Regions from separate parts of the Dehalobacter sp. DCM genome, predicted to be linked through region 2. Evidence: riboswitches for the same ligand, from Rfam matches in the RefSeq annotation. Region 2 holds a riboswitch; each other region holds the start of a gene.
The links. A riboswitch is a leader RNA that binds a small molecule or an ion and turns the genes downstream of it on or off. The one in region 2 is predicted to bind cobalamin.

Region 1 (10,292 bases), 1.1 Mb from region 2:
GCGCGTTTTAACTCTTCTTTGGCGTCAACGTCAAGGTGGTTGGTAGGCTCGTCGAGCAGGAGGCAATTGGTTTCTTTATTGATCAGCTTACACAGACGCACCTTCGCTTGTTCGCCGCCGCTTAAGACTAATACTTTACTTTCAATGTGTTTGGTGGTTAGACCGCATTTCGCTAGAGCACCCCGGACTTCATACTGGGTATAGCCGGGGAAATCTTTCCAGAATTCTTCGATACAGGTATTATAGTTGGCTTCTTTGACTTCTTGTTCAAAATAACCGGGATAGAGAAACTCGCCGAGCTCGACCTGTCCTGAAATCGCCGGAATTAATCCGAGGATGCTTTTTAGCAAGGTTGTTTTTCCTATGCCGTTGGCCCCAGTTAACGCGACTTTTTGGCCACGTTCCAGTGAGATGCTGATCGGGCGGGAGAGAGGCTCTCCGTAACCAATGACAAGGTCCGTTGTCCTTAAGACCAGCTTGCCCGAAGTCCGGGCTTCTTTAAAGTTGAAAACCGGTTTGGGTTTATCCTTAGCCAGCTCGATCCGGTCCATTTTATCCAGCTTCTTTTGGCGTGACATGGCCATATTCCGCGTGGATACACGGGCTTTGTTGCGCGCCACAAAATCCTCGAGGTCAGCAATTTCCTGCTGCTGTTTTTTATAAGCGGCCTCCACCTGGAGCTTTTTTGTTTCATATACTTTCAAGAAGTTGTCATAGTCGCCGACATAACGATTTAACTCCTGGTTGTCCATGTGATAAATCAGATTGACAACGCTGTTAAGGAAAGGCATATCGTGGGAAATCAAGATAAACGCGTTTTCATAATCCAATAAATAACGTTTCAACCATTCGATATGCTGTTCATCAAGATAATTCGTCGGCTCATCCAATAATAAAATATCCGGCTTTTCCAATAAGAGCTTTGCTAACAGGACTTTGGTTCGTTGGCCGCCGCTTAAGTCATCAACATCCTTATCCAAGCCGATATCCACTAAACCCAAACCCCGGGCAGTCTCCTCCACTTTTGCGTCAATCATATAAAAATCGTTATCGTTCAGTGTTTCCTGTATGGAACCCATATCTTCGAGCAAAACATCCAGGTCTTCCGGTGACGCATCGCTCATTTTATCACAGATGGCCAGCATCTCGGTCTCCAGCGCAAAAAGATACTGGAAAGCATCTTTCAGAACATCCCGAATCGTCGATCCCTTTTCCAGAACAACATGCTGATCCAGGTAGCCGACGCGAACACGCTTGGACCATTCGACTTGACCTTCATCGGGTTCCAGTTGGCGTGTGACAATATTCATAAACGTCGATTTGCCTTCACCATTAGCCCCAATCAGACCGATATGTTCACCTTTTAATAAACGAAAAGAGACATTTTGAAAGATAGCACGGTCGCCAAAGCCATGGCTCAAATTTTTTACGGTTAAAATACTCATCGAATCTTCCTTTACTATATAACTGCATTACTTAACGATATAACTCATTTTCCTCATTAGCCTGATTAGCTTACGTTACACTATTATTTAAACGGAGTACAGTGAACTGTTTACATTTTGCACAAGCACTATTGTAACCGATAGGACCCGCAATCGACAATTGGAATTAATTATTTTTATGGTAAAATGGAATAGAAATTTTTGTATTGAGGTGTCATCATGAGTATCGATTACTTTGATCAATTATGGCAGAGTAAGGGACCAGGAAAGAAAAGCTATAAAGAGGGAAGTGCCGAATCCTGGGACAGCCGTGTGGATGAATTCTCAACCGATCGCCCAGACGAACGGATCTCCAAAATTATCGCGCTATTAGAAGACAAACACCTGCTGCACCACAATGCCACTGTTTTGGATATAGGGTGCGGACCCGGGCGGTTTGCCGCCGAATTTGCCGGTAAAGCACATCACGTTGTTGGCGTGGATATTTCAGCAAATATGCTTAAAAACGCCAGACAATATTCTGCCGGTCAAAATATATCCAATACGGAGTTCATCCAATTAGACTGGCATGATGCAGACTTGTCAGAACTTCAATGGCAGCATCAGTTCAGTTTGGTCACCGCCATTATGTCACCGGCCATCTTCAGTCGGGAAAGTTTGGAGAAGATTATTGCAGCCAGCAGTGAAAATGGCTTTCTCTGTCATTTTGTTGAACACAGCGATCCCATTAATGATGAATTGAAAAGTTTGTTTTTCGGTCAGCAGCACGCAGATATCTATGGAAATAAAGCACTCTATTGCTGCTTAAATTATCTTTGGCTAAGAAAGCTGTACCCGGAAATCACCTACCTTGATACCCAGCGTCAAAGTACGCGGACGATCGAGGAAGCCACCCGGCATTATGTGAATCGATGGGAAATGAAAATAGATTTGTCCGGTACCCAACGCGAAGAGATAAAAGACATTGTGCAAAGACGGGCGAAGGATGGTGTGGTTTCAGAAACGATAGCGGCTCGGATTGCATGTGTTTATTGGCGAAATAAAATATACAAATAGTATTTCTACTGAATCAGTTTCCTCTTGACCATAACCAGCGGGATAGGCAGTGTGATCAACGTGACAACCGTTAACCAGATTAAATGGCCGATGATGGCTGATGATACTTGTCCTAAAACAAGAGGCCGAACGCACTCAACGGCGTGGTAAAGCGGCGTCAGCCACGGCAGGAACTGAACAGCCTGAGGCAGGCCTTCAACCGGGAAAAAGATTCCTGCAAACAGAAACATCGGGGATATGAAAAGGGTAAAGAAATAACCGAAAGAATCATAGTTCGGAGCTATACTGGTCCAAATCAGCGAAAGGTTGGAGAAAATTACCGACATCAGCATTAATGGGATAAATAATAACAGACAAGAGAAAGACTGAGCGATTCCGAACAGCGCCACGACGATAAAGAAGACCGCACCGTAGAGAACTCCCTTAAACGTTCCATAGAGGATTTCACCCATTACGACATCATCCATGCTGACCGGCGTCACGGCCATGCTATAAAAGATTTTCTCGCGTACCATTCGTGTATAGCTGTTATAGGTCATTTCATAGGTGACTGCAAACATAGCGGACGAGGCGATAAGACCGGGTGCCAGATAGTCCAGATAGGAAAGGCCATTGATCTTGGTAATATAGACGCCCAGACCAAACCCCATGGCCCATAGATACAGCAGTGGCTCCAGAAAATTAAACATGATATTGGCTTTCCAGGTCTTTGCGAAAACCTTCAGGTTCCGTAAAAACACTTTGTAGACCAGAGCAAAACTGATATCCGGCTTAAACAGCTGGATAATAATGTCTGTCCATATCGCGCTTGCTTTAAGCATTTGACCCTCCTAAAGCGTCATTAATGACTCTATTATATACTTACCTGCTTTAATTGTTTTCTGTCTCCGAATGGGAACCGGAGAGCGTTTCACCAGTCAGCTTGAGGAAGACGTCTTCCAGATTTGTCGGCCTCAGCCGCTGGTAGCGGACAGGCAAATGGGCCTCGGCTATTTTATGATTCAAGTTTTCTGTTAAAAGTTGGCCCTCATTCGTATACATGACCAGATCATCGCCGATGTGCTGGGAGGTCTTTAACCAGGACTGACCCCACTCCAGGAGTAGAGCTTGGTTTTCCGGATCAATACCTAATTCCAGCGCATAACTCCCGACATGTTTTTGGATCAGATCAACGGGTACACCTTGCTCCAGAATTTTGCCCTGATTAATAATAATCAGACGGTCACAAAGATAACTGGCTTCATCCAGGTAGTGCGTCGTCAGTAGCATTGTGGTTCCGTTTTCTTTCAACTGGCGGAGCCTCTGCCAGACAAGGTGTCGGGCATACGGATCTAAACCGGTGGTCGGTTCATCAAGTATCAGCAGCTCCGGATTATTGATCAAAGCACGGCCAATCGTCAGTCGGCGTTTCATACCGCCGGACAATTCATCAACAACGGCTTTCTTTTTGGTTAAGAGATCCATGAAGGTCAATATCTCTTCTGCCCGTTCTTTGGCAACAGCGCGGGGAAGCCGATAATAGGAAGCATATACCAGAAGATTCTCGATAACCGTTAATTCCGGATCAAGATTATCCTCCTGAGGAACCACACCGATCCGCGTTTTAATCTCTCGCGAATGCAGCGTAATATCCTGATTAAATACGGACAGAGTACCTTCAGTCAACGGCGACAAACCGTAGATCATGCGGGCCAGCGAAGTTTTACCGGCACCATTGGGCCCCAGGAGACCAAAGCATTCACCTTTGCCGACTGAGAAATTTATTCCATCGACAGCTGTGAAATCGCCAAAACGCTTGCTTAATTCTTTGGCCATAATCACGTGATTCTCAGGGCTTTGCTGCATTTATCCATTCCCCCCAAGTGTGATAACGAAAGTTTCTGATTGACCTGGTACTAGATTAACAAAACCTGTCAGGATGTACAAGGCCAGATTCAGTATATTTATAGCATACTTACCATGTATATACAAATTATTGTATCCGCTGGTGGACAGAGATTCTTTCTTTTGATATAATTGATCTGCTTAGGTTGCATTAATGCAATAATAGGGAAACAGGTGAAATGCCTGTACGGTCCCGCCGCCGTATGGTGGAGCAAATTCAAAGTTGCCACTGTTCACAATGGGAAGGCTGAATTTGTACTGAAACCAAGTCGGAAGACCTGCCTGAGCACAATAAGCACTTTTTTCACGGAGGATGAAAGGTGTTGCATACGCAATCTGCAAATCGACCAAGGATTGCAGGGAATGTATATCAACTTCTTTTAGCCGCCGCGCTTAAAGAAGTTTTTCTGTACATAGAAGAACGTGCGTCGCAGAATCGTTTTAGGAGCGACGATCATCAAAAAGGAAAAGAGACGATATCATGATAGCTAAGATCCCCCGTATTATGATTGCTGCTGCTGGCAGCAACAGCGGGAAAACGACCATAACATGTGCTATTTTACAGGCATTTATGAAGAAGGGCCTAACACCCTCTGCGTTTAAATGCGGCCCGGATTTTATTGATCCTATGTTTCATACCGAAGTAATTGGTACAAAATCACGTAATCTGGACTTGTTTCTGCTGCCCGAAGACGTGTGTAAATATTTGCTGGTTAAAAACGCAAGAGAGTCACAAATCGCTGTCCTTGAAGGCGTTATGGGTTATTACGATGGCCTGGGTATCGGAGAAACCACTGCCAGTTCCTATCACTTGGCCGGAGTGACAAAAACACCGGTTATCCTCGTTATTAACTGCGCCGGAGCTGCCCTCTCTATAGCAGCTCAAATCCAGGGTTTTAGCAATTTCCGTCCGAACAGCCGAGTAAAGGGGGTAATCCTTAACAACCTGTCACCGGCGCTCTATCCGTCATATAAATCGATGATTGAACACGAAACGAACATTGCTGTTATCGGATATTTCCCCAAAATGTCAGAATGTTCATTAGAAAGCAGGCATTTAGGCCTGATTACCGCGGCAGAGGTAGAAAACCTTCAGCATAAGCTTGATCTTCTTGCCGACCAGGCTTTAGCATCCGTTGATTTAGACCAGATGATGGAAATAGCCAGGGAAAATGAAGAAATTGATTATTGCGATTATCCCATAGAGAATATTGCCGCGGTGACCCTTGCGGTAGCCAGAGATAAAGCGTTCTGTTTCTATTACCAGGACAGCTTGGAATTGCTGGAGCAAATGGGGGCTCGGATTGAGTATTTCAGCCCGTTGAAGGATGAGATGGTACCCGCGTGTGACGGAATTATCTTAGGAGGCGGTTATCCTGAAATATTCGCCAAGGAATTAGCTGAGAACAAAACAATGCTGCAGCAGATCCGTAATTTATTGGACAAAGAGACGCCGTGTATCGCCGAGTGCGGCGGATTTATGTACCTGTTGGATTCGATAAAGGACAAAGACGGCAATCAGTGTGAAATGGCGGGTTTTCTTAAGGGAAATGCTACGCTGACTGACAGACTGCACCGTTTTGGTTACATTACCTTGACTGCGCAGCACGATAATCTTCTCTGCAAAAAAGGGGAGAGTATCAATGCACATGAATTTCATTACTCGGATTCAACCCTCAACGGCGAGTCGTTTATTGCCGAAAGACCTTCCGGTAAGGCGCAATGGAACTGTATCCATGCCAATGAGCACCTCGCCGTTGGTTATCCGCACATGCATCTTTGGGGGAATACCGATTTTGCTCGCTCGTTCATTGAGCAATGCCGAAAGCATAAGGATATGCAGTTGAATGAAGAATACCCGATTCGATAACGTATTTATTTAAGCAGGTGGTGACTGATAGTGATTGCCTTAGTCAGCGGCGGTGTGGCCAGCGGAAAGTCAGCCATGGCAGAAAATCTTGCCGTTAACCTCAATAAAGGAAGAATTGCCTATATAGCTACTATGACGGTCAGCGACGACGAATGCCGCAATCGGGTCGTCAAACACCGCTTGATGCGTCACGGAAAAGGTTTTGATACCTTTGAGCTCGCTTATCATCTTGCTGAGAGCCCCTCGCAATTTGTCGGCATCGATTGTGCGTTACTGGAAGACTTAGGCAATCTGATTGCCAATGAAATGTATTTTCAGCGACTGAATGCGAAACAAGCGTTTGACCGAATCAGTTCAGATATCCAAACTTTGGCGCAGATCATACCGAACCTGGTTATTGTTACCAATACAATTTTCTCCGACATTACGGACTACGACCCGTTTACGATGGACTATATCTCGGTTCTGGGACAGCTCAACACGATGATCGGAACCAACGCCGATATCGTACTCGAAGCCGTTTGTTCTATTCCTGTTATACATAAAGGAAAGAAGGATTTGCCCCATGTTAAAGACCTTATTTGAATCCTTTGTTGCCGCTTTTTCCATGTACTCCAAATTACCGATGCCGCAAATCAGTTGGAACGATAAAAACATGCGCTATTCCTTTGTCTTTTTTCCATTTGTCGGTATAGTTATCGCTTTGATCCTAGCGGCTCTCCTCGCTGTCTGCAATTATTATTACTTTAGTCCGGCTTTGTTTTCCGCTTTTGCTGTATTGATGACTGTGCTCATTACCGGTGGGATCCATCTGGATGGTTATTGCGATACGATCGATGCGTTAAATTCACATAAAGACAGGGAAGAGAAACTGCGCATCTTGAAAGACCCGAATGTCGGTGCGTTTGCGCTCATTTATACGGCCGCGTTGCTTCTCGTTCAGTTTGCGGCGTGGTATGAGATTTTCTTAACTCAGCATTTATTATTTATCGTCTTTATTAGTTTTTTCCTTTCACGTTCGATAGGCGCTATGGTCGTTGTTGCATTTCCCTGTGCCCGGACGACCGGACTGGCTTCAATTTTTGCTGACTATGCATCGAAGAAGGCGCTGCGGATCATACTCGCTGTGTTTATCCTCTTCTGTGCTTGCGCCATGGTGTATATTAATGTTATTGCGGCCATTTTTGCGCTCCTTTTTGTCATGATTTCTTTCCTCTGGTTTTATCGGATGATGAAGAGAGAGTTTGGGGGAATTACGGGTGATTTGGCTGGGTTTTACATTGTAATTTGCGAAACCGGAATTCTGACGATTGCTGCTGTTTTAGGAGGTATTTTGCCATGATTCTGATTATCGGAGGAAACAGTCAGGGTAAACTGGCCTGCGCACTGCGTCTGCTTCCTATCCAAGCCGACGATATTAGCGACGGTGAAGTCTGCCGTATCGAAGAGGCATTCCAACGCAAAGTCATCAATCATTTTCACCATCTAGTCAAACGTTTGCGGGAAAGCGGCATTGACCCGCAGCCGTTCATCATGGAAGGCATTGCCAAAAACCCGGCAATCGTTGTCATCAGTGATGAATTAAGTTCAGCCGTAGTGCCGATCGTCCGTGAAAGCCGGGAGCTTCAGGAAGCCGTCGGACGTATTCTATGTCAACTGGCACAACAAGCCGATCGGGTCTACCGTGTCTTTTGCGGGATCCCGTCCTGTATCAAGGGTGATGCCAATGGATAATAATCACCTATACCACCTTTATTTGATCCGGCATGCTAAAACTGAAGGAAATATCGCGAGACGTTATATTGGCAGAACCAATGAACCACTCTGTGCTCAAGGGATTGCGGAACTTCAAGCTAAGATTGATGCTAAAGTTTATCCGCTTGTCGAATATGTGTTTTCCAGTCCGATGATCCGTTGCGACCAAACCAGAGGATTGATCTATCCTGACGCTCCGTTTTCTATTGTCGAGGCATTTGCTGAATACAACTTTGGATTTTTTGAGAATAAAGCATACGATGAGCTGAAAGATACCCCGGAATACCAATGCTGGTTGGACAGTGAGGGAAAGGGAAAGATACCCGGTGGGGAAAGTGCCGATGAATTTAAAGCCCGTTGCCTCGACGGCTTTACCAAGGTAATGGCAACAATTGAAACTGCGGGGATCCGTCATATCGCCCTCATTATTCACGGCGGCACCATCATGGCGTTATTGGAAGCCTATTCTCCGGAAAGCGTTGACTTCTATCATTGGCAGGTTAAAAACGGTGAAGGCTATCACCTGATCATCGATCCACTGTCTTGGAATAAAACCCATAAAGCACAGTCCGTAACAAAACTGGGAATTAATGAAAAAAGTGCTGTAAATACACATGAAATTTAGTAATATATGGAATAGGATGACGTGGTAATAAAGAATGCTGACATTACTGACTTTGTTTACAGGCTACCTACTTGATTTAATACTGGGAGATCCCCATTGGCTACCGCATCCAATCCGTTTGATCGGCCGGATGATTTCCGGCGGTGAGCGGGTGTTGCGTCGGCTAAGCTGCGGCTCCGACCGCAACCAATATGTTTATGGGATTATTCTAACGGTTGGTGTCGTGGGTATATCCTTTCTTGTCCCTCTTCTTCTGCTTATGTTGCTGAAGTCGATCAGTCCGCTGCTGGGATTTGCGGCGGAGGCGATCATGTGTTATCAGATTCTGGCAACACGGGCACTACGGGATGAAAGCATGAAAGTGTATGCGGAGCTGATGAAGAATGATCTCGCCGAAGCCAGGAAAAAGTTATCCTGGATCGTCGGCAGGGATACCGAAAATTTGAATGCACCGCAAGTTGCCAAAGGTGCTGTCGAAACAGTCGCTGAAAATCTGTCCGACGGTGTGATCGCTCCCATGATCTTCATACTGTTCGGCGGTGCACCCTTAGGTTTTCTCTATAAGGCGATCAACACATTGGATTCGATGATTGGCTATAAGAATGATAAATACCTCTATTTTGGCAGGTTTGCTGCAAAGCTGGATGACGTGGCCAATTATTTGCCAGCTCGGATTTCAGCCTATCTCATGTTGGCCGCGGTCTGGCTGATTCGGATGGATTTTCCAAATGCCCTGAGGATCTATCGGCGTGACCGCCACAATCATTCCAGTCCGAATTCAGCACATACAGAAGCTGTATGTGCCGGAGCTTTAAATATTCAACTCGCTGGCAGTAATTATTATTTTGGGAAACTTGTCGTCAAACCGACGATTGGGGATCCTATCCGTGACATCGAAGCGGAGGATATCCCCCGTGCTAATCGTCTGATGATAACCACATCGCTTGTCGGTCTGGTCATCGGGTCGATAGTAAGGATTGGGATCGTTTGCTGGATGCGATGACTGATCATATTTACCCGGATGCTGGGATTGAGAAAATTCCAATACGATGAAGGCAGGTAAACAAGCGATATGTATGAATACAGCCACGGCGGCGATATTTATTCGGTCAGAAAACAAACAGGGCGGGACGATATCCTGGATTACTCCTCCAATGTGAATCCGCTGGGCCTTCCTGAAGCCGTTAAACGCGCTGTGCTTCAATCATTGGATGAATGCGTTAATTATCCGGATCCATTTTGTCGGGAGCTGATCGCGGCTTTGGCAGAGTATGAAAACGTCGATCACACGGTTATCTTAGCGGCCAATGGCGCTGCGGAGATCATCTTTCGATTGGTTCTGGCCTTAAAACCACAAAAAGCGCTGCTTTTTGCCCCGACATTCTCAGATTATGAAAAAGCGCTGCATACCGTGGATTGTTCAATCGACTATTATTCCTTGCTGGAAGCCAATCATTTTTCAGTAACGGAAGCGATACTGAATCAGATTAACAATAGTGTGGATATGCTTTTTATCTGCAATCCGAATAACCCGACTGGGCAGCTGTGCTCAAAGGAACTGATGCTTAAAATCATCGCCAAATGCCGGACAACAGGGACAATCGTTGTCGTCGATGAATGCTTTATGGATTTTGTTGAAAACAGCGCGCAATATTCT
Region 2 (9,799 bases):
TTTCTTCCAGATCTTCGAAGCGGCTTCCCCTGTCAGGCGGTAAACTCTTTCGGCAACTATAACGGAACAATTCCCCAGACCGCACGTGGGTGTAATCAAGGCTTGCTGAAGCAATCGCTCTTTCGGTACGCCCTTCCCGGCCAGCTCATCCACTCCCCTGTAAAAACACGCCAGTACTTCCTCGGAGGTCAGGGCCAAGGCGATCTCGTTGGTCGGGATCAATCCCCAGGCCAGCGTCCCGCCTCTTTCCAGAAACGCCGCCACTTGCTCCGGGTAACAGGTTATGGCGGCAAAATAATCGTAGCCATCAAAGTTGACGATATCGGTTTGGGATGCAAAAATCATACTCCAATCGGTACTGGCACAGACGTGGATTCCGGCAAGACCATCCGCTTGATGAATCGCGTCGATCAACACATTCAGTTCTGCCGTGATTTGTTGTTTGTGCACCGAGTTCGCTCGTTTGCCGGAAAACGCATATAAACCGGGTTCATCTATAAAGAGAATGACTTGTCTTCCGAATGGGCTTAAGGTCTTAGTCTGCCAGTAGGCTTGCAATGCAAGGGATTTGACGATGATATCCCGTAATTCAGCGGAGTAGTAGGCCGATTGATGAGCCGAGTCTGTAATTTGCGTGGCCAACGTGATCGGCCCGGTAATTTGCCCTTTAGTATAAAGCGGCTCTCCCAGCTCTCCTCTTTGGCCCTTGCGGATAAAGTCATAGAATCCCTGTGCGGCATCTTCCGGAATTGCAAAAAAATCCAAAGCATCCGGATTGCCCGCTTTAATTGCGTTAACGCGTTGATAAAAATTCGCCACAGCGTTCTGCCAATGATCTTCCAAAGGATCAAAGAACAGTTTTCCTTCTATGTCCGTCACCAACCCCGAATTAATCAGCGGAAACGCATACTGCTTCACCATCGTATCCTGAGCATTGCGGTGAGGCAGTTGGGGCCAATGCGGGGTCTGAGGCATTGTCTCCCGAATAAGAGTAATTGCACTTTCTGTATCGGCATGCGGCAGACTGCCGATTGCAAGCGGCAGCATTCCAATATTTTTTCTCATAGTCATTCCCCAAAAATCAAAATTATGCTTATTATTGTAGCATGAATTCCTTAGTGACAATACTTATTCGTCCATACTCATCAGTCTTCTAGTAAATGTGTTAATACTTTCAAACCGGGTTTGGACGGTTTTTTCTTCACTGCAATAACAGCCGAGATCACTGATCACATAATCAACACTGCCTATACCAATTGAATCTTCCCTTGGGTTGTAAAATAACAAACTGTCATTAACCTTTCGCATCTCGTCGAACGTTTGAAACCAAATATGATCCCGGGTAGAGATATTTTCCGGGCGTAAGAAACGATAACCGCTGGTTTCGGCCGGTTGCCGATCTCGGAACGTATCCGGATGGTCGCCGTAGATCCGCATGTCCGGATGAGATTCGTCCTTTATCTGCTTCGGATCATCATTTTCCTGATGGCTGCACCCGCTTTTTTCAAACTTATCGCTCGTAACTACCAGGACCACTTCCGGAGATACTTTGTTATTGACGTGTTCTTTCAGCTTGATAATGGAATGATGCCCTGCAGAATGCTTGAATTGATCTTTGGTAAACCCGTTGGCACCCATCATAATAAAGTCAATTTCATAGTGTTCCATTACGTTACCGGCAATGATGTCCGGAATTAAAATGACATCGGTAAAGTCCATTTTTATCAACTCATAGGCCAAAGAAAAACCGTCATGAAATAAAACCCCGTTGTTCAGGTTCAATTGCGTCTTGGGTTGCCCATCACAGACAAAAATCCTGAATTGTTCTGAGATTTCTTTTTTCAATTCGGTACTATAGATATTGTACCGTTTACGCTGGGTATCCTTACTGAACTGCTGCGTAATCAGACAGTCCCTAAAACCGCATAGTGCCTGTACCACCAGATTGCTGTAACCAAACAACAGAATATTGTATTTGAATTGGGAGACGTCCCTTTCTTTCGGGAGAACAAAATCCCAAAAAAACAGTCTGGCGGATTCCCGTATTTCGCTTTTTCTTTGGAAATGCAGCTGGTAAAGCGTATTAATTTCGGTGATGAAGGTTGATAAGTTGGCTGGCAAATTTTGATCACATAGCAATTCACAGCGATCGATCAAGTGTTTTAAGCCAATATGACAGGGCCTTTTTTCCAACAAGTTCTGGCGGATTTGGGCAACGAATTTTTTTAGTTCACTCTTGATCTCTTCCTTGGGAATTTTGGATACTTGGGTGGCTTTGGTGTGCTCTTTGAGGTAATAGCCGGACATATTTGCGATGGACATGAGCACCATTTCAATCAGATTCGAAGCGCTTGGATTGCGCAAAATATTATAATTGATAACCATGCTGAGCAGATCATTAAGCAGCTGCCGTTCGATGTAGTCCGTCACCCTTTCCGCCTGAATATCCAGATAATACGCGAGACCGCCTTTGGCCAGGATATGCATCACACTGGCTAATTCGGTGTGAAGATCGTTCATGACATCCTTGATAATAAACTCGATCTTTTCTAAAACCCAGGTCGGATCATCGACATTCCTTTCTTTGAGCTGTTCCAGCGTTGGGATTCGGAAGCTGACAGTGATTCTGTGTTTTTCTTCATCGATAATGACACCCAGCACCAATTTGCTTTTGATCCAATGCATTTTTAATTCCGAAGGGATATCATAGGCCAGACATATTGCGTACCCATAATCGGGCGCCCGTGACGAATCGATATGTAAGGCATCGGCCAGCCGCAGAAAGGCCGCCAGTAGCTGGACATGATACGCCTCATAACGGATCGGCAGTGTACGGGCACACTCATTGATATCCTCGCGTTTGCGGTGATAACGACAGATCTTGCCGATAATCTCCTTATCTTCCGTATGGTTGGTGTTATTTAATTTATGCTCAAGCCCGCACCGGTCATAATACTCGTAAATGTATTTCTCCGAAGTCAGATGGTGCCGGTCTCGGATTTCTGAATCGGTTAGTTCGATTTGATCTTTATCCGTATTGAATTCGTTGGCCACGGAACGCAGCATCCCAATATCATGCAGCCAGGCCGAAGCCAATAAATAGAAACGTTCCTCTTCCTTTAGTTCAGCAAAACGCGGTATCAACTTCATAATCAAACTCTCAACCGCCCTGCAGTGTTCAGGCCCATGGGTGGTATAAAAAGGCAAAGGCTTTTCGTTGGGAGCATTCCACATTTTCTCAACTCTTTTGCGAATCTTAGCAAGACAATCCTGATGTTCCTTGCACAGAAAATCTTCTGCGCGCATCTCATGTTCTGAGCCTCCCCACTTATTCCCTCCCGGATAATCTGACATTTCTGAACCCTCCCCTCAAAGAATATATACTATTATTCGATTAATTCCTTAATATTCCTTTTTCTAAATTATATGGCGGCCAGAAGGCCGCCATAATTGTTTATGCAAAATACTTATTTTAAGCAAAGAGCCTGAATCCGATTGTAAGTTAATATATTAATAACGAAGACGAATTCAGTCCGATAAGAAATGATGCAATGGGGAGGAGCGAAAACATGACTTATTATCTACCGGATCTGCCGTATCCTGTGAATGCCCTGGAACCTTGGTATGATGCCGAGACGGTCAGAATCCACCATGATTTCCACCATAAAAGTTATGTAGATGGTTTAAACAAGGCAGAGGAAAAACTGAAAGAAGCTCGGGCAAGCGGTAATTTTGATCTGCTCAAACATTGGGAGCGGGAACTCGCTTTCCATGGCTCAGGATTCATTTTACATAACCTTTTTTGGACTAATATGTCGCCCCATGGCGGGGGAGAGGCTTTTGGTCCTATCGCCCAACATATACCGCTTGATTTTGGATCTTTTGCTGTTTTTAAGAATCAGATGAGTGCAGCAGCGGGATCTGTTGAAGGTTCCGGATGGGCCGTGCTCGTATGGAATCCTTTCCTGCGGAAGCTCGAGATCCTTCAGGTAGAAAAACACCAGGACCTCTGTCTCTGGGGATCATTTCCTTTATTAGTGCTTGATGTTTGGGAGCACGCCTATTATCTGAAGTACCAAAACAGGCGCAAAGAATGGATCAATGCCTGGTGGAATCTGGTGAACTGGAACGATGTGAATTATCACTATCGTTATGCCATAAAAGCCTAAAGCAAAATGTGTGGATAATCCATTGCTGACTTAAATAATAAAAATCAACCGTTCGGTTATTTGAACGGTTGATTTTTGTGTTGGGCGGGTGGATATCCTGCTTTCTTTATTACAGCAGATCTTCAAATGCGCTGATGAGTCCGCCCAGTCATTTCTCGATTCCTTCTGAAATTACTGGGGAAAAGGGTTAATACTCGTCACAACTTAGTCTGGAGAAGCCAAACTCATTTGCAGCTGTGAAATATTCCAGACGATCCACGAGCGCAATCTCATCTCTGGCGGGTAAATAAATTCCTCCCTGTTCGGGACGAATCCTCAGATATTCACCGCCTACTACCCTCTCCATTGCAGGCAAAGTGATCGGAGGATCCCAACTTCCTAAGCTGACGATGGCATTTACTTCCGGCTCACTGTAAAACAATGGGTCGTCAACTCCTTCTGCCCCGCCGTGCTCAAAAGTCATCAATGCGGTCTTGATACCTTTTTCTTCACATCTCTTTAGGCTCAGCATGGTCTCGATAAATGCATTACCATCTCCTTCCCAGGTAGCCACGACGCCATCGGCGTTTAACAACTGTGCTGAAGCGGCAACGAGATTGGCACAGCGTTTTTTGCCTTCCATTTCCTCGAAACGGCCTCTGAATAATACCACTCCGACAAAGTTAAGGGACTTCCCGTGTCTCTGGTACAGTTCCCTGATTAATGGATTATTGGTATGAAACCAAGTCGGCGTTTTCACATTGGGGTGGCTCCAGTTACCGTCGACCACAGCGCCATCCAGGATTTCATTTGGGTGAACGATGACAGGAAGCAACTGATCAAAGCGCATGTTGTAAAAAAAACTGCTTAGGTTAAGTCCCACTGAGTGGACCTGGTAGAGGTAAGCCACTTTGGGAAGACCTTCCTTCGCGCCTTCCAATGTATAGGACGTGATGCTGTCCGGCACCCCGCCGCGCAGAACTTCGCCCAGATACCGGGCTGCCCGGATTCCGGCTAATCTGACCGATTGTTCATATTGTACCTCATCCAACCCCGGTTGTAATTTCAGAATACATACCACATTCATCATCGAACTAAAAGGGGTAATAGGTCCGCCTGGTCCCACCATATCCAGAACACTGTCTCTGACGATGTTTAACCCGCCATGTCTGGTAAGCGGAAATTCACAGGAAGTGAGCACAGCGACTCCTTCCATCCGGTAAGTCGTCCCCTCACCCAGTTGCCCCACCGGGGAGGCCGTTCCTGCATAAGGCGCTACATTCCCGGCCTTGAACCGCGGCTCAACCGCATCGATCACGTGCACAATGCGGGCCTTTTCTCCTGGGAACACGATATCAACATCGGCTTCAGAAAAGGTTTTATCTTCCTGAAGGCAGTCAATCAAAGCTTCACGATTGATTTCTAATATCCCGTTGTGTAAGCAGGTCTGACTGCTGAATTTGACTTGTTCAACTCGAAAAGTACCCATTTCTAATCTCATAATTTACCCCCTAGAGATCGTTTATGACAATTGGTGATGTTCCCAGTTTTTGCTCCAGCGTTTCCAGCGCAGCGGCTAACAACTTGCGGCTGATCTCCTTACCGCCTTGAGCCGGTAACGCCGGATCGCCGCAAGGATGCGGAATCTTTGTACCTGCCACCACCCGATTGGCTCCCACATTGACGGCCAGGGTGTACATGGCGGTAATCACGCATGTCGGAATCCCATTTTTCTCTAATTCTTTGGCGAGCGTTGCACCGCAACGCGTACAGGTCCCTCAGGTCGCAGTCAGGATCACCCCGTCCACGCCTTCCTGCTGCAACTGCCAAGCCATTTCCTGGCCGGCTTTTTGGCTGACGTTGACCGCCGCACCCACACCGGAAGTTGAATAAAACTTACTGTGCAACTGCCCGTATACCCCTTCTGCTTCCATTTCCCGCATCAACTCCACCGGCACAAGAACATTGGGGTCTGCGTTCACGTAAGTTGGTGTATACCCTCCGTGGATGGTCTCGTAGTCCGAGCCGTTCAAAAGCTGTTTTCCGGAAATATCATAGACGCCCCACGTTTCCGCCCCGAAAGAACGAATCCCGTCAGGGTTCCCCCGTGGCACGAGTCCTCCCGTCGTTACAAGCGCGATTTTGGCTGTTTTGAGGTCAGCAACCGGGGGTGCCGGTTCTGCGCTGTCCATCTCCTGGATCGGGAGTTCGGTGAGAAAGGGTTGGCCCTTCAGTTTTGCCTCCAACATATCCACCAATCGCTTCGCTGCATCTTCCTGGCGATAGACCAGTTTTCTGAAGCCGCGAGGGATATACCCTTCTTCACGGGCAGATCCCAAAGGTGTATCGGACGTCATTTTTTGAACCAATGCCGCCATTTTTTTGAGTGCATCTCTCATCCCGGCTGCTTTCCCGGTAGTAGGGACAATGTAAACCGAGCGGCGGTACAGTTCCACCATCGGGTTTTCCACGTACATTCCAGTGATCGCAGGTATCCGTAGCTCCCGAGCCACTGCCTCGCCTATTGCCCCACATGCCTGACCATATCGGCCTGCGTTGAATGCAGGGCCGGCGATGACCATCTCAATACGATGCTCTTTCGCCTTGGCAACCACTTGCTGCAATACTTCCTCTTGATGGCTGTGAAAATAGTTATCCCCGCAAACTGCGACGAGCGTCACCATCAATGATTGATCCAGAAGAGAGCCAAAACCGATTGCCGGTCCAATTGGCTCCTCCATAAAAAGCAGAGAGGTGTCCGCTTTTTCTTCGCCGCCGATCCCGGCAAAGAATTGATTCATATAGTAAAGTATTCGCACGAACCGTCTCCTCCTATTTTAAGCCTTTATTTTTTGAAAATAGGTTTCCTGATATTGCCGGAAATAGCTTTGCTGATTTGCCGGTTTGAGCAAACTCAGGATGATGGACACCGTGAGTACTACGATCAGGGTACCGGGAAGTTCACCAAGGCCGGTGATATCTACCAAAAAATAATGCCACAGGATATAGAGGATGGGCCCTGCAATCGTGCAGAAAAAGGCGGCCTCCCGACTGGCCTTATCCCAGAACAATGCCAGGATCATCGGCACGCCAATCACAATGACAAAAGCACCAAAACCAAAGGCATTGACAATGGTAATCAGAGGGATCTGTATTTCGCTCAGAATAAATGCGATGATTCCGATCACGGCCGTTGCAATCCGCGCAAAGCGCAGCTCTTGTCTTTCTGTCAAACTGACTCCTTTAATCCGGCAGAGAACATCGTGCACGATGCTGGATCCGGCTGCCATCAACAAAGCATCCAAGGTCGTAAAAACAGCCGCGAGTAAACAGAAAATCATCAGCAATCCGACAAATCCAGGCGCTACTTGCGCCAAAAATACAGCGAAGGCTTTATCCGATGTTTCGACGGCGATGCCCAGCGCCCGTGGAATCAAACCAATCAAGACTGCGGCAAACGTCCAATACAGGGAGATGACGACCCCCATAGGAAAAGCTAATCGTGCGGTTTTGCCGTCTTTCATCCCATAAAAAGCCGGAATAATATGCGGACTGCTGAATAAGCCGAACATATAGACAAACGCTAAATTAAACCAGAGCGAACGCGGCATTTCTCCAAAAAAGGTCGTTAAACTGTAGTTTTTCTGCGCCAATAAAGTATCCAGTCCGGAGATACCACCAACCGCTCTCCAACCAACAATAATAGCCGCTGTAACAGCAGTAATCATGATCATGCCCTGGACGACATCCAGATAGGCAATCGCCTTACGGCCACCCAACGAAGAAAAAACAACCAGTACCACACTAAATATGATCAGCGCCCAAAGGTACGGTATCCCCAGATAGCTCTCCAGGGTTAATGCTACCGATCGTAATTGGACGACAAGCATAGGAATGCTGAAAAGAACAATCCAAAATGCGACGATTGGATAAAAGTGTTTGGATCCATACCTTTTCACAAACAATTCCGGTGTCGTAATGGCTTGGATTTTATGGGACACCTCACGAATCTTTGGCGCAATCAGAAACCAACTGATAAATACGCCCAAAGCTGCTCCAAGCTGCCAAGTAGCGCCGCCCCAGCCATACTTGTAAGCCATACCCGCTCCGCCGACAAACAAGCCTGCACTGGTAGCTGCAGTTGCAGCCGTGAAAGCCGAGGTGACAGGCCCTAACATCCGGCCGCCAAAAACGTATCCTTCCAGACTTTTCATACCGCTTCGTCCATAGTAAACCGCCCAGCAGGGCAATACGATAAAAAAGATAAATAAGGCAATGTATTTGCCGATTTCCATCATGAATTCCCCTTTCATTCACTCGTTCTAAATGATGCGTTGCTAGTCAAACTTTTTAAAGAAGCCCTTGCCGAAGATGGATATGCCTATCGCAGCAAAACAAAAAAACAAGATTGTTCCAATAAAAATAGTACTCGCATGCATGTTGATCCCCCCTTTCAAAATAAATGATAAATAAAAAACCCGCATCTCAAACAGAGTGCGGATTTTTCCATCATCCATCACCTAAACCAGCCCGTTCGCGAAGCTGGCATAGAAATTTGCAGGCAGGTCTCCTGGCTTGGATCATTGCGTATTACACCTTCCCCCATCATAACCGGAGTGGTATCTGTATACGCTCCTCTTTACAGTGGCGGGTCCGTCCGGGAATCACACCCGGTTCCCTATTCTCCCCAAAAGGGGCACCTGCAAATATACGAAGTTATTTATATTATTCTGAAGTATTCAATCTGTCTTTAATTGTCCTAATATGATTCTTCCTGGCTTTTCAAACACCGGAATATTTTGGGTTTCTCTGGATGAGCAAGGAAAGAGCGTCGTAAAGGCGCGTGAGTTTTCCCAAAAAAAGGCTCCCTTTCCCTATGATCATCACCTGCTTCACGTTGTCCCTCAGTATTAGTTCCCGCGCAGGCCCAATGTACGGCACTCCTGAAGGAATGTGCCCCTGACTTGGCGCAAAGCCAGGCACTCCAAAGCGGCGGATCTGTTCCTGAATCTCGCTACGATCGATCTCTTTATTTAGCACACCCAAGGAAGCGATCATTTTATAGTTCTTTTCAGCAATATCACCACACCCTGTAGGCTCAAGGATTTCTGGATTCACAAGCTCTGCGGCATAACGATCAATCTCTGATATTTTATAGCCGCCTTTTGTTAAAGGCTCCGCGATAAGGGAACGAAAAACCTGTTGCGGTGAATCGCCACAGCCTACATTCATTCTGCCAATTAGATCCGTACGCAAAATCGGATTGAAACCGTCATCCTTACTGATATGAATGGCAAAGGCTCCTAACATATCCTCCAGGACAGGCATCCCGTGTTTAAGGTGGATTCCTGCATTGAGGCCAAGCTTCGCACAGCAGCCGCCGCCTACGACAATCACGTTTGCAAAGATCCCTGACTGTACGAATGCTGCAGCTTGCAGCAAGGCATGCATTGGGGCTGCACAGAATGCACGCGTATCGGCGCCGCTGGCATTTGAACAGGTGCAGGCTTCGGCAATGGACTTGGCGAAACCACCGCCTCCCTTTTGCCGGATATCTCCACAGGCCTCCTCAGATGCTTCAAAAATATAGTCTACGTCCAGAGGATGAAGGCCAGTATTGTTGAAGAGGAGCTGCAGCGCTGCCGTTGCTG
Region 3 (10,292 bases), 1.7 Mb from region 2:
GGTGTCTTATGTTTCAGTGCCAGGACATGGGCCATCGTTCCATAAGTATCTTCGGAAAAAAGGGTGGAGGATTCACCGGATTCCAGTTTTCTTCCTTCCCGGATAAGTTCTGCACCATTCTTGTCATACAAATAGAAAAGGCATTTCGATATCGACACAAGCGGTTTATAGGTTTGGATTAGCGGTATCGTCGTATCAATCAACACCTGGTTCTGGGTGAGTATCTTTTTAAATTCGTGAGGGTCTAAATTAGGTACATTGATTTTATGGGGGTCAATACCCTTATTATTTGAACGTATCCATGATTCGGCAACTTCTGTGCGCATATAGGAATTGTTTAGCGGGGTAAGACCATCGTTAAAAAAGCGCTCTTTACACGCAATGATCGCGGCCCATTTTTCCTCGGTGATCAAGTTAGGTTGACTGATATCCTGAATCATGTTTTTTCCTCCCGAACACGAAAAACCATTAATCAAACATAATAATAAACCGCCAAATACGGTATTGCATTGACATCACTGCCATTATACCATATCTGGCGGTTTTTCTAACTTATTTGGATATGCTTATCTACTGCCATCGATAAACAAGTATCAAAGACTCTAGATGTTATTTGTTCAGTGGGATATCGCCGATATTCAAGCTATCGGTTAAGGCGATGGCCTCTTTGACGACAGGTTGAAAACCTGGGGCCTCAATTTTTAACGTATAGGTGCCGGCATTGAGTTGGCGGAACCAGAAATCACCGAAATCATCGCTTAAGGTTTCGGCAGTGAAGCCATTCGGCCCCGTCAGAGTCACTTTGGCGCCTTCAACGATGTCATCGGCAATGGGATCCCACACCTCGCCGCCAATAAACAGTTTCGGCAGATTCAGATAATAAACGTTTGGACGTGTGCCCTGTTCCGGCAGCATCACTTCCGCTTGGGCAATTTCTGCGGCAAATTCTTCGGCTTCGCCAAAACGCAATGCTCCGGTGGCGCAAAAATCAACACAGTGCGGCAGTTGGCCTTCGTCAACCAAATGGGCACAACCCGTGCATTTCTGAGCGATATTTAAGCTCTCATTCCAGTAAATGACGCCATAGGGGCAGGCATCAACAAGCTCTTTTTTGCCTTCAGCCTTGAGGGGATCTAGAATGACCAGACCGTCTTCCCGTTTATAAAAGGCATCGCTCTTTTTTACACAGGCGGGGTCAGCGCAGTGCATGCAGGTATAGGGTGTATATTCTAATTTGACCTTGGGTACCTGGCCGTGGGTTTTTTCATTGAGTTTCATCCAAAAATGACCGGTATCCGGCTGCGGCTTGGCATAGGGCATCCAGTCATTATTGACATGCTCATCTTTGCAGGCCAGCTGGCAACCATAACAACCATTGCATTTGGCGATATCGATTACGAATACTTTCATCGTTTTGCCTCCTTACAGTTTAAACCGATTTTCCTGACTGACACCGACGCCTTTAATATATTTTCTGCCAAAGGCTTCCGGATACTGCTTCGCCAATTCGAAGACGTCGACCTTCTCAACATTCACCAGATAGCCGCTGGTGACTTCTCCGGCGACATTTTTAGAAATAATATTCGTCGGAGCGATGAGGTTATTGGCTCCTGAACGGTCGCTGACGCCGGCTTCGATGGGGTCGATACGGGTTCCATGGTCCTGTAGAACGACACCGGGTATAATGCGTTCGGTAACGATAACGCCGCCCAGCACCCAACCCCGGTCATTAAAGATTTTCACGACATCGCCGTCTTTAACGCCTAATTTTTCCGCATCTTTAGGATTAAGCCATACCGGTTCATATTGGTAACCATCCGGTCCGACGACTTTACAGGTGGGGATTTCACGCAGCCACGACACATCATCCAGATTGGCATGAACGCGCCAGCGGGGATGGTTGGAGACGATCAGGTACGGGAATTCTTCACTGCGGGGATGGAGGAAGCTCTCCTGATGGCTTTCACCATAGGGGACAAACTTCGGATAAGGTCCGCGTTCTTGATCGTCGGGGAAGTATTCTGCCAATGTTTCTGAGTAGAATTCGATTTTACCCGTCGGTGTTTTCAGCGGATAGGTTTCCGGATCTCTATAGAATTCTTCGAATCCCATGGGGTCATCCTGCCAACCTTCGGCAGCAGGCATAGCAAAATACTTATTTTCTTTAAATTGTTCATACGTGATATAATCCTTGGCGTCCGTACATTCAAAGCCGATTTTGATCCAATCCTCAATGCTGTTGCCTTTCGTGTATTCTTCGTAAACGCCAAGTTTCTTGGCAACCAGGCCGACAGCTTCATAGTCGCTGACGGACTCACCCAGCGGTTCGATGCAGCGTTCTTCATGATAAACCATTTGGAAAGTGCCGCTGTAGACATCGTTGCCGATATCTTCTTCTTCAAATTTCGTATTGATTGGAAGCAAAAGGTCAGCCATAAGACAGTCATTTTCCAGCCAGGGGTGCTGGGCGATGACCGTCTGGATCTTTTCACTGCGCAGTGCTTGGATCATGCTGTTGCCGCCGTTCCAACACGTCGTCCAGCATGGGGTGTCTGTCCAAACCATGTGGATCTCTTTCGAACCAGGAATAGGATATTGGTACATAACTAATTGGTCTTCCCGCGGCATGCCGGCGAGTGTTGCTCCATACCAGGTCAACGGGTGATCTTCGTCATAATCGCCAAGAATAGCCTTGGGAATCAACGTTTTTGGAATAATGGATTCGGGCGGGATGAATTCCGTGCCGCGGTATGCTTTGTCAATAAAAGCAATCCCTGCGGAGCGAGGACCGGAATTTGTATGCGGATCGCCAAAAGTTCCCCATTCAATAAACTTGAACTGGTTGCGACCGGGAGCACCCAAGCCCTGCATGCTCAAACAGGCAACCTCAAGGCGGGCAGGTTCATGGGAATAAGTGGAGCGGATCATGGAACCGCCGTTGCAATGCGCGATTGAAGTCGCTTCTTTGGCCCATTTTCTGGCTAAGGCTTTTATGGTTCTGGCCGGGATACCGGTAATTGGTTCAGCCCACTTCGGAGTTTTCGGTATCCCGTCTTCTTCACCCAGTACATAATTTTTGAAAATATCGAAGCCTACGGCATGGGTAGCGATAAAATCTTTGTCCCAGGTATCCTCCTGCAGCCAGGTATACATGACCGCCAGCTGCAGTGCGCTGTCGGTATTGGGCAGGATCGGGATCCATTTGTCCGCATGGACGGCACAGCCATAGTTGACATCCGGGCAGATGTAGACTTGTTTGATGCCCAGCTTGGTCAGGTAGAAACAATAATTACTGGCTAATTGTCCACCCCAGCCCCAGGGTGTGGTTTCCATATCACATCCCCAAAAGAGGATCATATTCGTATATTTGGCCATTCCGAGAAGCAGGTTGCCGGTGTAACCTTCGCCGACGGAGTCACAGCCCCACATATGCTTGGCGCCCCAATACCAGCCTTCCCAACTGTCTGGATTACGGGTCTGGAAGGTATACGCGCCGAGAACTGCGAAGAGTTTGGTATGACAGCCATGAGAAGCATGGATCATTTTGGTCTCGCCATGACCATCACCCTCAAGCAGAATGGAGTTCAGTCCATATTCTTTTTCAATCCGGCGGATTTCGGAAGCGATAATATCCGTAGCCTCATCCCAACTGATCCGCACAAACTTGCTTTTGCCCCGGTTCTGTGGATTTCTTTCGCCATTGGGATCCCAGTCTTCTCTTTTCATAGGATACAAAATACGATTGGGCGAATAAGCACGTTTTTTGTAAACGAGACTGAACGGGGGAATGGCAGATTTAAGAGGAACCTCAAAGGTTTCCCCCCTGGCTTCGATTTTCCAGGCATTCAGTTCTTCCTTTGAATACAGCTTATCATACTGCATGGGTCGTATTCTTAAGATTTTGTCGTCTTTTACGTCGATCTCCGCAGTATTGGCACCGGCACCGAAGCCACAAAAACCAAGCCCTTTGTAATATGTTTTGATTTTGTCGCCGTTCATAATTTCTCCTCCTTATTAATTTTTCGCATCGTACGGTCCACAGCGCATACGAATACCTCAGAGTTTATTGCATAATTTATGCCAGGAAAATAAAGCGGAGGAAATAAGGCGTTCTGTTGAGGTGGTGCCTTTTAGTCTCTTTTAGAGACATTGCGATGGAACGTAGGGCTTTGCTTTCTAGAATATCGCTCTTTATCAGAATGTCTCTAAAAGAGACAAAGTCTCCGTTGGAGACATTGTCTTTAGTGCCGCATTTTGTTGCGGCCGGCGGCGATTCTTTCTGATTAGATGATTTTAATCTTATTTTTCTTCAGCCAATACTCCATTTGCAGCAAATAGGCAAAGAGACGAGGCAAATCCATCAATTGGCCGAACCAGGGTTTATTGGCATTCGTGGAGGCAGCGGCTGTCATGGTCAGCAATTTCTTCCTGTCCACCAAATCCAGTAAGGGTGATGCAGCGTCATTTAACCTCTGCTCCAGTTTAGCCGCCACTGCTTGCAGGAACGCCGGGTCATGCGTTTTGGGATAGGGGCTTTTTCGGCGCCAAAGGATATCTTCCGGGAGTACCCCCTCAAAAGCAGCCCGAAGCAAGCCTTTTTCCCTGCCACGGTAATTTTTTATATCCGAGGGAATATTCCAGACATATTCCACGATCCGATGATCACAGAACGGGACGCGGACTTCCAGCCCTGTAGCCATCGTCATCCGGTCTTTACGGTCAAGCAATGTGGGCATGAAGCGCGTCAGGGTCAAGTAACTGATTCGTTTATAGGAAGATGTGTCGCCATCCTCTTCGGCCGGTATTTCCCAAAGTGCTTCCGCATAACGCTCACGGACATAATCAACGGGTTTTATCCGATCGATTAAATCTGGCGAGAGGATCTCCAGACGCGTATCCAAAGCGGCAGCCCAGGGGAAGGTATCCGCTGAGCGCAGATCTTCCCGATGAAACCAAGGATATCCGCCAAAGACCTCGTCAGCACATTCTCCGGAAAGACCTACAGTCACCGTGTCTTTGATTTTTCGGCTGAACAAAAGCAGTGAAGAGTCAATATCGGCCATACCCGGCAGGTCTCTCGCGTGGGTCGCGTCATCCAAAGCATCGATCAGTTCGGAGGGGTCTAAGAAAAGACCATGGTGATCGGTTTGCATGTAACCCACCATCTTTTCCACCCATGGCGCGTCCGGGTCCGGTTGAAAATCGTTCGCTTTAAAAAAGCGTTGATTGCCGGTATAATCGATTGAAAATGTGGGCAGGGATCGTCCTTGATCACGGTATGTCTTCGCGGCAATCGCTGTAATAATGCTGGAATCCAGCCCGCCGGACAGTAAGGTGCCCAACGGAACATCGGAGACCAATTGGCGGGAGACGGCATCCGAAACAAGATGACGGACCTTCACGATTGTGGTCGCCAAATCGTCGGTGTGCGGTTCGTTTTTTAACGACCAATAGGCCCAGGAGGATACGTTGCCCCGTTCAAGCTTCATCGCGCAGCCCGGTTTGACTTCGTTGATATTTCGAATGACCCCATGTCCGGGAGTCCGGGCCGGTCCGATCATAAAAAGTTCGGCCAGGCCTTCGTTATCAAGTTCGGCGGGAATATCAGGATGAGCCAGGAGGGCCTTCAGCTCGGAGGCAAATAGGAAGGAATTGTTTTTCTGAAAGTAAAATAGGGGTTTGACTCCCATTCTATCCCTGGCGATGAAGAGAGTTTCTCTCCGGCTGTCCCATATACCAAAGGCAAAAATGCCATTGAGTTTATCAACACAGGCTTCCCCCCATTCCATATAAGACAAAAGAAGGATCTCTGTATCCGAATGCCCTTGCGGTGAATAGCCTTTAAGTACAAGCTCCCGCCGAATTTCCTCTGTATTATACAGCTCTCCGTTATATGTGATGACATATTCCCAGCCATCCCGAAAACGGACCATGGGCTGCTGACCGCCGATGATGTCGACTACGGCCAATCGGCTGTGCCCAAATGCGATAGGGGTCCTTAAGTACATTCCCCTGGCGTCAGGACCTCGGGGAACTAGCGTATCCACCATGGCATTAATAATTACTCCGGACTCGGACAGATCACGATCCCAGTCCAGCCACCCAACAATACCGCACATTACTGTCATCTCCTCATTCTTTTAAGCTTTATTGATAATGTTTATCATCTATAGTAATGTATGATGATACGCTGCCGGTTTGGAACCGAAAATTTGTATGTATATTGTATTTCGAACGCCATATGTTGCAGCAGGAACCATAATGATTGAAAGGATGAAAAAAACCATTTTAAATCTGCCTAATGTCTTGACTTTTATTCAATTTCCTATAAAATAAATCTATCATTAATATCTTTTACCGGTGTCTCTTATAGAGAAGAATAGGGAATCAGGTGCAAATCCTGGACGGACCCACCGCTGTGAATAGTTGTGATCACTGCAATAGGCCACTGAGAAATTGGGAAGGCGCAGTCATCGGTTAAAACTATGAGTCAGAAGACCTGCCGTTAAAGTTGATTAATTTGAAACGATGGTAAAGTTTCAGTTTTAGGGTAGACCCTTAAAGCTGGAACTTTTTTTATTTGTCCATGGAGGGACTTATGCCGTGAAGCCACGGATGGCTAGGAGCGGCGATTGTCCATGGAGGGACTTATGCCGCGAAGCCACGGATGGCTAGGAGCGGCGATTGTCGGTACTCACAGTAGACAGTGGAGGTTAAATGTCATGGAACCTGCAGTACAGCTAAAAATCAAAGCGTTGACTTTTCCGCCGGCAACGAAGATTGTTCTGAAAGATATTGATCTTACGATCCAGAAAGGAGACTTTGTTGCCATTACCGGTGAAGTCGCCTCAGGCAAATCCATGTTGCTTCATTGCATCACGGGGGCTGCAGTTAAGTTTTTCAACGGGGAAATAAACGGTTCCAGCAGGGTAATGGGACGAGACACCCAAGAGATCCCATTATCGGGGATGTGCGATTATATCGGTTATATGATGCAGGAACCTCAAAATCAAATGATCAGCATCAGTGTGGGGGAAGAGGTCGCTTTCGGTATTGCCAATATGAATCTTTCCTGGGAAGAGATAACCAGGAGAACGCATCATTACCTTGAATTTGTAGGGTTAACGGATTTTCATGATCGTAAGACGGATGAATTGTCCGGCGGGCAAGCCCAACGCGTCGTATTCGCCAGCGTTCTGGCAATGGAAACTCCTATTCTTGTTTTAGATCAACCGACGGCAGAACTTGATAGTCAGGGGAAGAAGGATCTTTATGCGTATCTTGGCTATTTAAACAAGGAAAAAGGTGTCACGGTGATCATGGTAATGGATCGGGCCCGCGATATTCTCCCCTATGCCAATCGTGTTCTGATCGTGGCCGACGGGACAGTCAAGGCGGAATACAAACCGCATGAATACCTGCAGCAGCTGCAAAATAAGGCGGTCTGGAAAACGACAAACCGTTTGGTATCGCAGTTTAAACCTCAAAACAATCTATCGGAAGAAAAGATAATCGAGGTCAAGGACCTATCCTTTACCTATAAAGGAGTCTTTCTTGGCTGTGAAAACATTAATTTAGCCGTCTCCCGCGGGGATTTTATTGGGTTAGTGGGCCTGAATGGGTCAGGCAAAACGACATTGCTCAAGTTGATGGAAGGCTTGCTCATGCCGGATAAAGGGTCAATCGTGATGTTCAACCAGGCTTTGACCAAGAAGAATTTAGCCGCCTTACGCAGTAAAATTGGTTTCTTGTTTCAAAATCCTGATTTTCAGATATTCGCCAACACGGTTAAAGACGAGGTCGGTTTCATTTTAAAAACAAGGAGGCTGCCGCAAAAAGAAATTGAAGCAAAGGTGGACAGGATATTAGCGGTTACCGGTCTGGCTGAGTATGCCGATTGTCATCCGCATCAGCTTAGCCGCAGTCAGCGTCAGAAATTGGCAATTGCCTCGATTATTGTTGGCGACCCGGAGATAATCATCGCAGATGAACCAACATCCAGCTTAGATGAGGAACAAAGCGCCCTGATTATGGAATTGCTCTCCCACTTGCATGAGCAGGGCAAAACGATCATTCTCGTAACCCATGATCTCAGTGCAGTGCAAAAATATACCAATCGAATCATTGTGATGCGGAAGCACCACGTTGTACTGGATGTTCCGAGCAAAGATATGGATTCCTGCAAAGAAGACTTGATGGACTTGGGGCTCGATGTGCACCAGAGTGTTTATTTTCCAGAGGATGGTATTGCCTTATGAGCGTCATCGAAAAAATTGATCCGCGTTTGAAATTCGTCTGGTGCGTTACGCTGATCCTTACCGCGTTAACCGCACGGAATATGCTCATGGCAATCGGAATTATTGCCTTAATTATTCTGACGGATTGCGCTTTCACTCAGAATCTGAAAAAATACAAAATCCTGTTGCCGGTGATCGTGATTGTCGCCTCTCAAATCCTGGTGATTCAGCTCTTGTTCTGCCGGGAAGGACAGCTTGTATGGCAATGGGGAGTTCTTTCGGTTTATTCGGGAGCCTTGCCATATGCCGCTTTAGGGATTTTTCGTACGGCGGCTGTCACTTTGGCGGCTGTTCAGTTTATGACTTGGACGTCGGCTGTAGATGTGACATTGATGCTTATCGCTTGGCGCGTGCCCTATCGCTATGCGATGCTGACTGTCATAGCTGCCCGCTTTTTGCCGCTGATGAAAAAGGAATACCAAGCTATTTCGGAAAGCCAGTCTGTGCGAGGAGTTCCTTCTGAGGGCATCGTGAATAAAATCAAGAACCTTCCGCTAACATTGATGCCGCTGCTGTATCGTGCCATTCAGCATGCTTCAGACATTGCGCTTTCGATGGAATTAAAAGGCTATAGCCGAAACCCACAGCGGACATTTAGGAAACAACTGCATTTAAGAAGTTGGGAAGCCATCAGTATGAGCGTTTTGGGACTATGCGTTGCGGCCTTTATCTTTATCTAGTATCCCCGTATCTCATATCTCGTGTGTATCATCCATACCATAAAAATTTATTTACAATATCAAGGAGGAAAATCATGAAAAACACATTTTTTAGAACAGACACCAAAGCACTCGTAGGATCCGTATTACTGGGTATTGTCTTTGTCATTGCCTGCCAGGCCACCGGATTCCTGGATAACCTTTTGCCTACAGGAAAGGCAGGGATGTATTTAATTAATGGTACGGTCTGGGCATCCTTTACGGCACTCATTGTTCTGCTTTATAAACAGCCGGCCGGTATCATTGCCGGAGAGGTTGAAGCCGTGATTTCCATATGGTACAGTCCGCTCTGGATCGCCTTTATTTTCGCCAATGCAATTGGGTCGCTCGCCGTATCGTTTGTCGCAGCGAGATGTTCGATGGAAAAATGGTGGCATCATATTCTTGCCATGTTTCTCTGCAATGTTCTAGGGAACATCTGTGTTGGCATTGGCTTGGTAATCATATTCGGCGTGCCGGTCAAGGTTGCTGTCGTGGAATCCCTGATCGTAATTGCTGTTTGCTGGCCGTTGTCAACGATCATCACGAAAGTGGTTTATGACAGTATTAAAAAGTCAGGATTGGTTCGATAATTCAGACGATATAAACTAATTCAACAGAATACGAGGTATGCCTATGAGTCAGGACTTAAGAGATTTTCTTCAGCAGCTTGAACAGGCCGGTGAAGTCAAGTATATCCCCGAGGAAGTCAATCGAGAGTATGAAATCAGTACGCTCGTTATGGAATTGGAAAAACAGCACCGCTACCCGGTCATCGTTTTTAATAAAGTCGCAAACAGTACGTTTCCGGTAGTGACCAGTATTTTAAGTACCCGTGAGCGTTTAGCCAAAGGTCTCGGCGTCGAGGCTTCCAAAATATCGGAAACGTATGCCAAACGGATCAAAAACCGAATCGAAGAGGTCAGAGTCATCAATGAACCACCGTTTGCCGCCCATTGTCTCACCGGCGACGCCATCGATCTGTATAAGCTGCCGATCCCGGTACACTTTCCAATCGATGCCGGGCCCTACGTGACCTCCGGTCTGTGTGTCGCCAAAGATCCTGAGAGCGGAGTGGAAACGCTGGGCTTTCATCGCATGCAGTTAAAAAATAAAAATACATTGGGGATTTCACTACATTCCCGTCAAAGACTCTGGGAATATTTCCGAAGAAGCGAAGAAAAAGGGAAGAGTCTGGAAGCCGCCATCGTCATCGGCGTTCATCCCAATATCGCCCTGGGATCTATGGCGCTGGTTCCCTATGATCAGGGGAAATATGGGGCTATTGCCGGGCTTT

Region 1: linked by a shared signal. The riboswitch ahead of LPY66_RS11240 (cobyrinate a,c-diamide synthase) and the one ahead of LPY66_RS16365 (sodium:solute symporter family protein) in region 2 are both predicted to bind cobalamin.
Region 3: linked by a shared signal. The riboswitch ahead of LPY66_RS08585 (ABC transporter ATP-binding protein) and the one ahead of LPY66_RS16365 (sodium:solute symporter family protein) in region 2 are both predicted to bind cobalamin.

Annotation. Positions count from the first base shown of each region.
Region 1 covers NZ_CP092282.1:2,427,753-2,438,044, forward strand. The annotation lists gene LPY66_RS11220 (ABC-F family ATP-binding cassette domain-containing protein) at 1-1,445, opposite strand, end outside; gene LPY66_RS11225 (class I SAM-dependent methyltransferase) at 1,665-2,501, shown strand; gene LPY66_RS11230 (ABC transporter permease) at 2,507-3,322, opposite strand; gene LPY66_RS11235 (ABC transporter ATP-binding protein) at 3,372-4,346, opposite strand; cobalamin riboswitch at 4,512-4,685, shown strand; gene LPY66_RS11240 (cobyrinate a,c-diamide synthase) at 4,867-6,255, shown strand; gene LPY66_RS11245 (bifunctional adenosylcobinamide kinase/adenosylcobinamide-phosphate guanylyltransferase) at 6,286-6,840, shown strand; gene cobS (adenosylcobinamide-GDP ribazoletransferase) at 6,821-7,597, shown strand; gene LPY66_RS11255 (bifunctional adenosylcobinamide kinase/adenosylcobinamide-phosphate guanylyltransferase) at 7,594-7,989, shown strand; gene LPY66_RS11260 (histidine phosphatase family protein) at 7,982-8,635, shown strand; gene cbiB (adenosylcobinamide-phosphate synthase CbiB) at 8,670-9,638, shown strand; gene LPY66_RS11270 (pyridoxal phosphate-dependent aminotransferase) at 9,708-10,292, shown strand, end outside.
Region 2 covers NZ_CP092282.1:3,513,542-3,523,340, forward strand. The annotation lists gene LPY66_RS16340 (hypothetical protein) at 1-1,065, opposite strand, end outside; gene LPY66_RS16345 (HD domain-containing protein) at 1,129-3,354, opposite strand; gene LPY66_RS16350 (superoxide dismutase) at 3,570-4,169, shown strand; gene LPY66_RS16355 (glycine/sarcosine/betaine reductase component B subunit) at 4,357-5,649, opposite strand; gene LPY66_RS16360 (glycine/betaine/sarcosine/D-proline family reductase selenoprotein B) at 5,660-6,967, opposite strand; gene LPY66_RS16365 (sodium:solute symporter family protein) at 6,986-8,446, opposite strand; cobalamin riboswitch at 8,692-8,867, opposite strand; gene grdC (glycine/sarcosine/betaine reductase complex component C subunit beta) at 8,931-9,799, opposite strand, start outside.
Region 3 covers NZ_CP092282.1:1,824,664-1,834,955, forward strand. The annotation lists gene LPY66_RS08565 (sigma-54 interaction domain-containing protein) at 1-440, opposite strand, end outside; gene LPY66_RS08570 (4Fe-4S dicluster domain-containing protein) at 610-1,410, opposite strand; gene LPY66_RS08575 (molybdopterin-dependent oxidoreductase) at 1,423-3,999, opposite strand; gene asnB (asparagine synthase (glutamine-hydrolyzing)) at 4,284-6,119, opposite strand; cobalamin riboswitch at 6,342-6,521, shown strand; gene LPY66_RS08585 (ABC transporter ATP-binding protein) at 6,723-8,258, shown strand; gene LPY66_RS08590 (energy-coupling factor transporter transmembrane component T family protein) at 8,255-8,977, shown strand; gene LPY66_RS08595 (hypothetical protein) at 9,052-9,588, shown strand; gene LPY66_RS08600 (UbiD family decarboxylase) at 9,632-10,292, shown strand, end outside.